Regions from separate parts of the Ensifer sp. 22460 genome, predicted to be linked through region 3. Evidence: predicted binding sites of a transcription regulator. Region 3 holds the regulator's gene; each other region holds the start of a gene.

Region 1 (3,271 bases), on a different contig from region 3:
ACACAGGGTCCAAGCGAGAAAATGTCAGACGCAAAACAAAAGGGCCGGCAGAGCCAGCCCTTTGAACCATTCCACGAACGGAAACGCTTATGCGTTTTCCTTCGGGGTCAGAACCTGACGGCCACGGTACATGCCGGTCTTCAGGTCGATGTGGTGCGGGCGACGCAGTTCGCCGGAGTTCTTGTCTTCGACGTAGGTCGGCGTCTTGAGAGCGTCAGCGGAACGGCGCATGCCACGCTTGGACGGGCTCGTTTTTCTTTTAGGTACAGCCATTTCATTCTCCACTTATCGGGCAAACACTGTTCAGCAGCCGAAATGGCCGTGTTAAACAGATGTCAATCACGGAAATTTGGCGCGCTTATACATCGGCAACTGCTGTTTGACCAGTCCCCAGCCGCAATTTTTCGACTCAAGATCTGGCGGCGCCGATTCAGACCTCGTCATCGGGAACGACCCACGGCTCGGCGCGGGCAGCCTCTTCCCACTTCCGGAAAGCGAAATGTGCCTTCACCCGTTGCATGTAGCCGAGCGTTTCTTGATCCGCAACGAGATCGTAGACGTCGAAGCGGTTGACCACAGGCGCGTACATTGCATCGGCCGCGCTGAAGGATCCGAAGAGGAACGGCCCGCCGGAGTGGGCAAGCGCCTCCTTCCAGATCTGCTCGATGCGCACGACATCAGCGCGAACGTCGGCATCCACCTGAAGCGCCCGCCTCTCCCGGCGGATGTTCATCGGGCAGGCACCGCGCAGCGCCCTGAAACCGGAGAGCATCTCCATGGAATAGCTGCGGGCCCGGGCGCGGGCCTGGCGATCGGACGGCCAAAGCCCGGCGTCGGGAAAGAGCTCGGCGACATATTCGATGATCGCCAGCGATTCCCAGACGAGCAGATCGCCGTGGCGCAGCAGCGGCACCTTTCCGGTCGGCGAGATCGCGCGGATATCAGGATTGCCGGCCGCGAAATCGAAGGGAATGACCACGTCCTCGAAGGCGATGCCCGCGGCGGTCATCGCCATCCAGGGCCGCATCGACCAGGACGAATAGTTCTTGTTGCCGACGTAAAGGGTAAGTCCGGTCATCTACATTCCTTGATGCTGGCCTTAATTGCTGGCCGTGATTGCTGATCTGTCCGAGAAAACGATCAGTTCCTCGAAATGGTTCATGTCCTCGAACGAGCAGAAGGCCGGCGGATCGAGCTCGATCACCGGCGCCCGCTCCCTGAGGCAGGCGAGTTGTTCGCTCAACATTTCCTGCCAGCGCGGCAGTGCCGCGTCATCGAGCCAGTCGATGACATAGGCGAAGGTGATGTGAAACGCATAGTCGTCATGATCAGGATGGCGATAGCCGAAGACTTCGGCGAAAGCATCGCGCCAGGCCTTGAGGCAAGCCCGATCGGCGACGCTGTCGCCTTCAAGCGCGAGACCGGTTGGCGTGATCTCGGTCACGCGGGCACGGAAGGGCTGCAACGGCGCAAAGTGCCTCAGCCGCGCACAGTAGTGTTCGGTCATCACATCGATCGGTGTATCGAGCGCCATATCGACGGGCCAATAGGGTAGCCTGCGACGATATTCGATGATGCCCTGGAAGATCGTCATGTGCAGGCTGGACGGATGCGTGAAGGCGAACTGCCCCGCCTCGGGCATCGCCATCAGACGCTCGCGCACGGCAAGCACGGCCGTCTCGGACGGCGATCCGGCGGTGACGTGGGAGACGACCGTGTTGCCCGGCTCACGCAGGAAGCGGCCGTCCGTGGCGTAGCGGGTTCCGAGATGCTTCGGCGGAATGGTGTCCGCGTTGCGGCCAAAGGCGAGAAGCGAAGGGGAAATCGAGGTCATGGGAGCGATCGGGCCTTTTGAATGGAGAGAGGGCCCAGATGGCAGAACTCTACGAAGCCAGGATGACATCCCCCGGCAACCGCATCCAATGAAAAGGTCTGATCTCAATCATAAAGGCAGGTGATGTAGCCGCCGGAGCGGCTGGCGCGACGCTCGATCAAATTCGCCAGACGCTTGAGCCCACGGCCGGGTTTGCCGGCATTGCGCTCTTTCGGGTTGGGCAGCGAAACCGCAAGCAGTGCGGCCTGCCGGCGCGAGAGCTTCGCCGCGGAAACGCCGAAATGGTGGCGGGCCGCCGCCTCGATACCGTAGATCCCATCACCCCATTCGGCGACGTTCAAATAGATCTCCATCATCCGCCGCTTGCTCCAGACGAAATCGGCAGCGACCGCCAGCGGCAGCTCCATGCCCTTGCGCAGGAAGGAGCGGCCGTTCCAGAGGTAGAGGTTCTTGACCGTCTGCATCGGGATGGTGCTGGCGCCACGGGTCGATTCCCCTTCAAGCGCATCCTCGACCACGCCGCGCATCTGGCCCCAGTCGACGCCGTCATGGGCGCAGAACTGACCGTCCTCCGACATCATCACCGATTGGACGAGCACCGGCGAGATGTTCTCGAAATCGACCCATTGGCGGTCGTAGCCGCGAAGCAGAACGAGATCGCGCAGCATCAAGGTGGAGACCGGGTGGACGAACTCGACGAGATAGAGAACGATCAGCACATAGGGCAGGGCAACGAAACCCAGGACAGCCAGGATGATCTGGCGGCGTTTCTTGCGCAACGTCCGGCGAAGCGAAGACCAGCGACTGGAAGGCACTTCGCCCTCCTCGCGCGCTTCCGGAACGACGTTCACGGCCTGACTGTTCACCTCGCTGTCCATCCGCTTCTCTTAGTGTATGGTCCGGCAAAGTTGAACGGGCTTTCTGGTAAAAGGCAAGGCGCCCAGGCGGCTGTCCCAGGGAAAGCGCGCCGCTGCGACACGAATCCCCGTTGAAAGCCCTCTTCGCCCGTGCCAAAGAGCGCGCATGAGCCAGGACACATCGCCCTTCACCCGCCGCCTCACCGGCAATGCCCGCGCCGTCGAAGCTCTGCTCGAGCGCCTGCTCGGCTCGGCGACGGCGGTCGACGAGATTGCGCGACCAGCAAACCTGCTCGCGGCCATGCGGCACGGCGTGCTGAACGGCGGCAAGCGGCTGCGCCCCTTTCTGGTGATCGAATGTGCGGATCTTCTCGGCGGCAGCTTGGATGCATCCTTGCGCGTCGGGGCGGCGCTCGAATGCGTCCATTGCTATTCCCTCGTCCATGACGACCTGCCGGCGATGGACGACGACGATATCCGCCGCGGCCAGCCGACGGTGCACAAGGCCTTCGACGAGGCAACCGCGATCCTCGCCGGCGACAGCCTGCTGACCTTCGCCTTCGACATCATCGCGGCCCCC
Region 2 (3,271 bases), on a different contig from region 3:
CAGCAGACATTCGGACGCCGCGTCGCCATCGAGAATGCAGCTCTCGCCGCCCTCCTCGTAGTTCAGCACGAACTGCACGGCAATGCGCGCATCGCCCGGCCAGTTTGCCTTCGGCGGATTGCGGCCGTAGCCAACGAGGTCGCGCGGATACTTAGTCTCAGACATCAAATCACCCTTCGATTTTTCCAGAACGGTATCACCGCCGACCGGATTGTCGATACCGAAATGACGTGAGGCGAGGCAGCGATATCGTCAGGATCTGGGCTGAAATCGCCAGAAAAGCTCGACTCAAGCCCAGGTTGAGGGATTATCTGAAACGACGTTAAATGGATCGACAAATCGAGCGGCCTCGTTGAGATGAAATCCTACATTCAAACGCTTCGCGAGAAAATCGGCACCAGCCTTCTCCTTTGTCCGTCGGTGGCAGCCGCCATACTTGATTCCGATGGCCGGATTCTGCTGCAGGAGAAAACAAGCGGCGAAGGCTGGAGTTTGCCGGCAGGCGCAATCGAACCAGGTGAAATGCCGGCGGAAGCCTTGGTCCGGGAGGTGATGGAAGAAACGGGCTATCCGGTCTCGATCGAAACGATCCTAGGCGTCTTCGGCGGGAAAGAGTTTCGGCACACCTACCCGAACGGCGACCGTGTCGAATACGTGGTTACCCTGTTTAGGTGCCGGATCATCGGCTGTCAGACCGCGATCACCGACGGGGAAACAAAGTCGCTGCGCTACTTCTCGCAAGCGCACATGCCGCCACTGGGCTTGCCTTATCCAATTGCGCTCCTGTTTGGAGACAACTCCAATGGCGACAGGTCTAGCGATGCGCCATCAATGCCGCGACGATGAGCGGCAAGGGCCGGATCGATCCCGAACCAACAGAGGGATCGGCGGCAACGCGTTTGGCGCGTTCGGCGCGCGCATTCGTAGAGATCTTGCCGAGCGGGTGCTGCGAATGTACACGCAGGGGCGCGCCGGTCTCCTGCTCGACGAACAGGGCAAGACTGCCGATGGCAAGCGGCGTCGACAGGCATGGCTCGAACAGGTCACGAAGCGGCGCCTCGACCTGGCGCAGCGCATCCGACGCCAGCGGGCCAGTCAACATCATGTGGAAGCGGTACTCGTCCATCACATGAGGATCGCCCCAGCGATGCAGATTGGAAAACTGCGGTGCGGACAACCGATCCGGATCGGAGCGCTCGATCTCGTCTTCACTGAGCGGCGCACGAAAAGCATCGAACTCCTGAACGATATTGGCTGCCAGCAGATGCATCACGGTGCTCGGGACCTGCGGCATCAGTCCGAAGCACCGGCCGATGCGGGCGACCTCCAGGCGATCGATTTCGAACGGTGTCTGCGCGCCGGCAAAATGCATCAGCGCCTTCAGGAGTTGTGATTCCGTCATATCCGGATGCAGACGAAACGGCGACATCATCACCGCATGGAAACCGAAGCGGCGCGGTACGGCCGTATGGTAGGCGATGTCGGCAGAACTCAGGCCCGCAACCGAAGGCAGCTCCGTCGGTTCGCCGGAATAGACGTTGCGCCCAAGCCAGCTTGCGGCGACCGCGGAAAGCGAGTCGGCCATCGGCGGCGTAAAACAAATGGCGTAGCGCATGTCTGGCTCCGGTTATCCGTGTCGAGCGGGACGAGGAAAAGTGCCTGCGGTTTTCCGCCCCGCTCCAATGAGATCGATCACGCTTATGAGTATCGATCCGACCCGGGATCTTCGTGATCTATTGGCCGCGTCTTAGGTGATTTGCGTGACAGATTGACGAAGTGGATCGTGCAAAACCACGCGATCCCACCGGTTTGCGCACCAGATTTTCGGAACCATCCGGCCCAACGGCCGTTCACTCAAGGTAACAATCAAGGATGGAGAAGAAGCGTGAGCTATCACAACGCAAACCTGCAGGATGCCCGGATCAAGGAAACCCATGACCTGATCGCGAGCGACAAGGTTGAAGGCACGAAGGTCTATGGCTCCGACAACAAGCACATCGGCTCGATCGAGCGCGTGATCATCGAAAAACGCAGCGGTCGCGTTGCCTACGCCGTGCTCGGTTTCGGCGGCTTCCTTGGCCTTGGCGAAGACCACTATCCGCTGCCCTGGGCGAAGTTGACCTATGACGAAAACCTCGGCGGCTATCGCACCGACGTTACGCGCGATCAGGTCGAGCGCGCGCCGAAACTGGAACGAGGAAAACGGCCGTCGCGTCTACGACTACTACGGCGTGCCACCCTACTGGATGTAAGGTCGAACTTTCGAATGTCCGAATATGTGAGGCTCCGCCTGCGGCGGGGCCCTTCCCATGCCCAAGCCTAGAGATGCTTCTCGCGAAGCGCCGCGATGTGGTTCCGGCACAGGAAGGATTCCGGCAGATCGAGCGTCGGGAGACCGGCGATCTCGTCGACAACGAAGCGCGCCAGCTGATGCGCAATCCCGAAGCTCACCTTGAAGCCGCCGGTCAGCACGGAAATGTTCGAATGGTCAGGGTGCCGCCCGACCATGGGTTCGCGCCCCGCCGACTTTGGCCTGAGCCCGGCCCAACGCTCGACCACCTCCGCATCCGCCAGACGCGGCGCCAGCAACGTGGCGCGTCGAAGGAGATCGTCGAGTTGTTCGTCCGTGGACAGTGGATCGGCAAAGCTGTTCTCGCTGGTGCTGCCGATCGCCACATGGCCATCGTCATGAGCGATGATGTAGACGCCGTCGGTGAAAATAACCGGCAGGCCTGGATCGACATCCGCCTTCAAGAGCGCGGCCTGGCCCTTGACGGCCGTGCCGCTCGTCGCTTTCAGCGGCCCCGACACGGCATCGATCAGCGGGAAACTGCCGATGCCGGCAGCGATGATGCAATGGTCGAAGCTGAGCCGGCTGCCATCGTCACGCTCGGCCCTGCCGTGCGCCGGAAGGATGGCGCGCACGCCCGAGCCTTCATCGATCTGAACATTCTGCAACTGCAACAAGGCGGCACGCAGGGCCGACAGCGTGCGGCGCGGCGACACCCGCGCGGCGAGCGTATCGAAAACGACGCCATGCGCCGTTGCCTCCGTGCCTGGCCAACCCTCCGGGCCGCCCTCCTGGACATGCCAGAAGAATTGCCGGTCGCCCGCGCGCCATTGTTGTCGCGCGTCCTGCTCATGCCGGAGCGCAATGTCGCGTAAGTGCGGCTTGGCGAGCGGCATCAGCCGCCCGGTGCGGCGATAGCCGGTCGACACCCCCGCCTCGGCTTCGAGCTGCGCGATCTCCTGTTCTAGCGACACCAGCGCT
Region 3 (3,271 bases):
CTTGCCGGTGCGGCCGACGCCGGTCTGAACCTCGTCGAGGATCAGGAGCAGGCCGAATTCGTCGCAGAGGGCGCGCAGTTCCTGCATGAATTCCTTGGTCGCGGGACGGATGCCGCCCTCGCCCTGGATCGGCTCGATCAGGATCGCGGCGGTCTCCTCGGTGATCGCATTCTTGACGGCCGCGATGTCGCCGAACGGAACCTGGTAGAACCCTGGGGCCTTTGGCCCGAAACCTTCAATGTACTTTTGCTGACCACCGGCGGCGATCGTCGCGATCGTGCGACCGTGGAACGCGCCCTCGAAGGTGATGATGTGAAACTTCTCCGGCTGGCCTTTGGCGAAGTGGTACCGCCGCGCCGTCTTGATCGCGCATTCCAGCGCTTCCGCACCGGAATTGGTGAAGAAGACCCGATCGGCAAAGGTGACGGCCGCCAAGCGGCGTCCAAGACTTTCCTGACCGGGAACTTCGTAAAGGTTGGAAAGGTGCCAGACCTTCTCGGCCTGCGCCTTCAGCGCCTCGACGAGATGCGGATGCGCGTGGCCGAGCGAGTTCACGGCAACGCCGGCGGCGAAGTCGAGATAGCGCGAGCCGTCTTCGGCGATCAGCCAGACGCCCTCTCCTCGCTCGAAACGCAACGGCGCGCGCATGTAGGTATCGTAAAGCGGCGTGGTTGCAGTCATGCGAGGCTCTCCTTACTCCAGTCGGCATCGGTCCCGCTGCTTCATGCGGCCCGATAAAAATCAAAAATGCCGCCTTTCGGCGGCGCAGGCACTATTCCTATTTCGCGCCGCAATGTCAATAAAACCAAGCCTTGCAGTGCAACAGAGAAGCCCGTTTCCCGGCGGCGAAAAAATCGCCCGGAAGGGCTTGCAAAAATGCAACGCCAGCCGAGCAAGTTGGGGAAAACTACGAAATCGATTCGGCGTGAATCCCGGGACTCTTGCCACGGAGTCCGACGGTCAGTACGTTAACATTCAATTACTAGACGCATGCGGCGGACCTAGTCACCAAAAGAGTTATCGCGTTTGCAACCTCGGGATTCAACCGGGGTGCGGTGAGGGATTCTGCCATCCCCAACGCTGAGAACGGAGAGTGCAGAAATGAACTGGACTGACGAGCGGGTGGAGAAACTGAAGAAGCTTTGGTCCGAGGGCCTGAGCGCAAGCCAGATCGCGGCACAGCTCGGCGGCGTCAGCCGTAACGCTGTCATCGGCAAGGTTCATCGCCTGAGCCTTCCAGGCCGCGCCAAAGCCGGCGGCAGCACCACTGCGGCGACCCGCCCGAAGCGGCCGACCTCGGCGCCGCGCGCTCCGAACTACGCCTCGCGCGTTTCGACCCGCACCGTTGCCCGTCCGTCCGGCGCCACCGTTCTCAAGGAGGAGATCGAAGTCGATCTCGTTGCCGAGCAGGATTTCAGCATCCAGACCGACGTGGTCGTGCCAATGTCGCGCCGCCTCGAGCTGACCCAGCTCACCGAACGCACCTGCAAGTGGCCGATCGGCGACCCGCTGAAGGAAGAGTTCCATTTCTGCGGCAACGATTCCCCGGAAGCTTCGCCCTATTGCAGCTTCCATGCGCGGCTTGCCTACCAGCCGTCCGCCGAGCGCCGTCGGATGCGCTAAGGATCCGCACAGGACCAAAACGAAAGGGGCCGATCGGCCCCTTTTTTATTGACTTTTGTTTGCCCTTCTCAGCTTTCGAGCGAGTAGCCGGCGCCGCGCACGGTGCGGATGACATCAGGCATGGTCGAGAAGTTCAGCGCCTTGCGCAGGCGGCCGACATGCACGTCGACGGTCCGCTCGTCGACATAGATGTCGTGGCCCCAGACGCCGTCCAGCAACTGCGAGCGCGAGAAGACACGGCCCGGAGAGGACATCAGGAACTCCAGCAGGCGGAACTCTGTCGGCCCCAGGCGAACTTCGCGGCTGCGGCGATGGACGCGATGGGTTTCCCGGTCGAGCTCGATGTCGCCGCAGCGCAGCAGCGTCGAGAGAACTTCGGGCTTCGCCCGGCGGAGCATCGCCTTGACGCGGGCCATCAGCTCCGGCGTGGAGAAGGGCTTGACCACATAGTCGTCGGCACCGGTCGCCAGACCGCGAACGCGCTCGCTTTCCTCGCCGCGCGCCGTCAGCATGATGATCGGCAACCGCTCCGTCTCCGGGCGCTGGCGCAGCCTACGGCAAAGCTCGATGCCGGAGACGCCCGGCAACATCCAGTCGAGGATCAGAAGGTCGGGCAGGCGTTCCTGTAGCCGGATCTCCGCCTCGTCACCCCTGAGGATCGTATCGACGTCGAAGCCTTCAGCTTCCAGATTGTAACGCAGCAGGACGCTCAGCGCCTCTTCGTCTTCGACCACGGCGATTTTTGGCAACATCAGGTAACGTCTCCTTACCGCGAGCGCCGTGCGGGTCCAGCGGACCGGCCGGCACTCAGACACTCTAAATCTGGAGCACCCCCGCCAATTTCAAAGGCGGTGCGAAAAGCCGCATGCTTCAGATGCAGGAATTCGGGGCCGCGACCGAAGCCGCGACCGGATGATATTCATGGGGCACGCATTGCGAACGGCGCGTTTAACGCCAGAGCGGGATGAGGAAAAGTGTATGCGGTTGTCCCCCCCGCATCCCGCTCCAACCTTCTAGTCGTTGACCGAGCCCAACGTCGACGTGTTGTCATCCTTCGGGCGCTCACCTTCCGGCTGGGCACCCGTCGCCATGTAATAGATCGTCTCGGCGATGTTGGTCGCGTGGTCGCCGATACGCTCGATGTTCTTGGCGCAGAACAGAAGATGCGTGCAGGGCGTGATATTGCGCGGATCTTCCATCATGTAGGTGAGCAACTCGCGGAACAGCGAGGTGTAGATCGCATCGATCTCCTCGTCGCGTTCGCGAATGCTGTTGGCCTTTTCCGGCGAACGCGACGCATAGACGTCGAGCACTTCCTTGAGCTGCACCAGAGCGAGTTCGGCGAGATGCTCGAGACCGCGGGCGAGCTTGCGCGGGATGCCCGAACCGGCAACCGCGATCACGCGCTTGGCAGTGTTCTTGCCGAGGTCGCCGACACGCTCCAGGTCGGAGGCGATGCGGATCGACCCCATGATCTCGCGAAGGTCGGCGGCGACCGGCTGGCGCTTGGCGATCGTGACAATCGCCTTCTCGCCGATCTGGCGCTCGGCATCATCGAGAACGGTGTCGTCCGAGATTACCTTTTGCGCCAGCGCCAGGTCGGAATTGACCAGGGCGCGGACGGATTCGGCGACCATCTGCTCGGCGA

Evidence for each region. Region 3 encodes PhoB, which activates phosphate uptake and scavenging genes when phosphate is short. Its sites were predicted from a motif close to TGTCATNNANCTGTCAT; they were not measured.
Region 1: the regulator PhoB is predicted to act here: its motif matches at 1,886-1,902, upstream of ACTJKM_RS31395 (DUF1868 domain-containing protein).
Region 2: the regulator PhoB is predicted to act here: its motif matches at 1,761-1,777, upstream of ACTJKM_RS19110 (DUF1045 domain-containing protein).

The regions. Positions count from the first base shown of each region.
Region 1 covers NZ_JBQENZ010000035.1:58,017-61,287, reverse strand. The annotation lists gene rpmF (50S ribosomal protein L32) at 88-273, opposite strand; gene ACTJKM_RS31400 (glutathione S-transferase family protein) at 431-1,078, opposite strand; gene ACTJKM_RS31395 (DUF1868 domain-containing protein) at 1,100-1,834, opposite strand; gene mtgA (monofunctional biosynthetic peptidoglycan transglycosylase) at 1,939-2,712, opposite strand; gene ACTJKM_RS31385 (polyprenyl synthetase family protein) at 2,858-3,271, shown strand, end outside.
Region 2 covers NZ_JBQENZ010000015.1:17,848-21,118, reverse strand. The annotation lists gene puuE (allantoinase PuuE) at 1-165, opposite strand, end outside; gene ACTJKM_RS19115 (NUDIX domain-containing protein) at 358-846, shown strand; gene ACTJKM_RS19110 (DUF1045 domain-containing protein) at 815-1,615, opposite strand; partial or broken gene ACTJKM_RS19105 (PRC-barrel domain-containing protein) at 1,886-2,252, shown strand; gene ACTJKM_RS19100 (NAD(P)/FAD-dependent oxidoreductase) at 2,320-3,271, opposite strand, start outside.
Region 3 covers NZ_JBQENZ010000012.1:190,675-193,945, reverse strand. The annotation lists gene ACTJKM_RS17215 (aspartate aminotransferase family protein) at 1-681, opposite strand, end outside; gene ACTJKM_RS17210 (GcrA family cell cycle regulator) at 1,102-1,623, shown strand; gene phoB (phosphate regulon transcriptional regulator PhoB) at 1,692-2,375, opposite strand; gene phoU (phosphate signaling complex protein PhoU) at 2,637-3,271, opposite strand, start outside.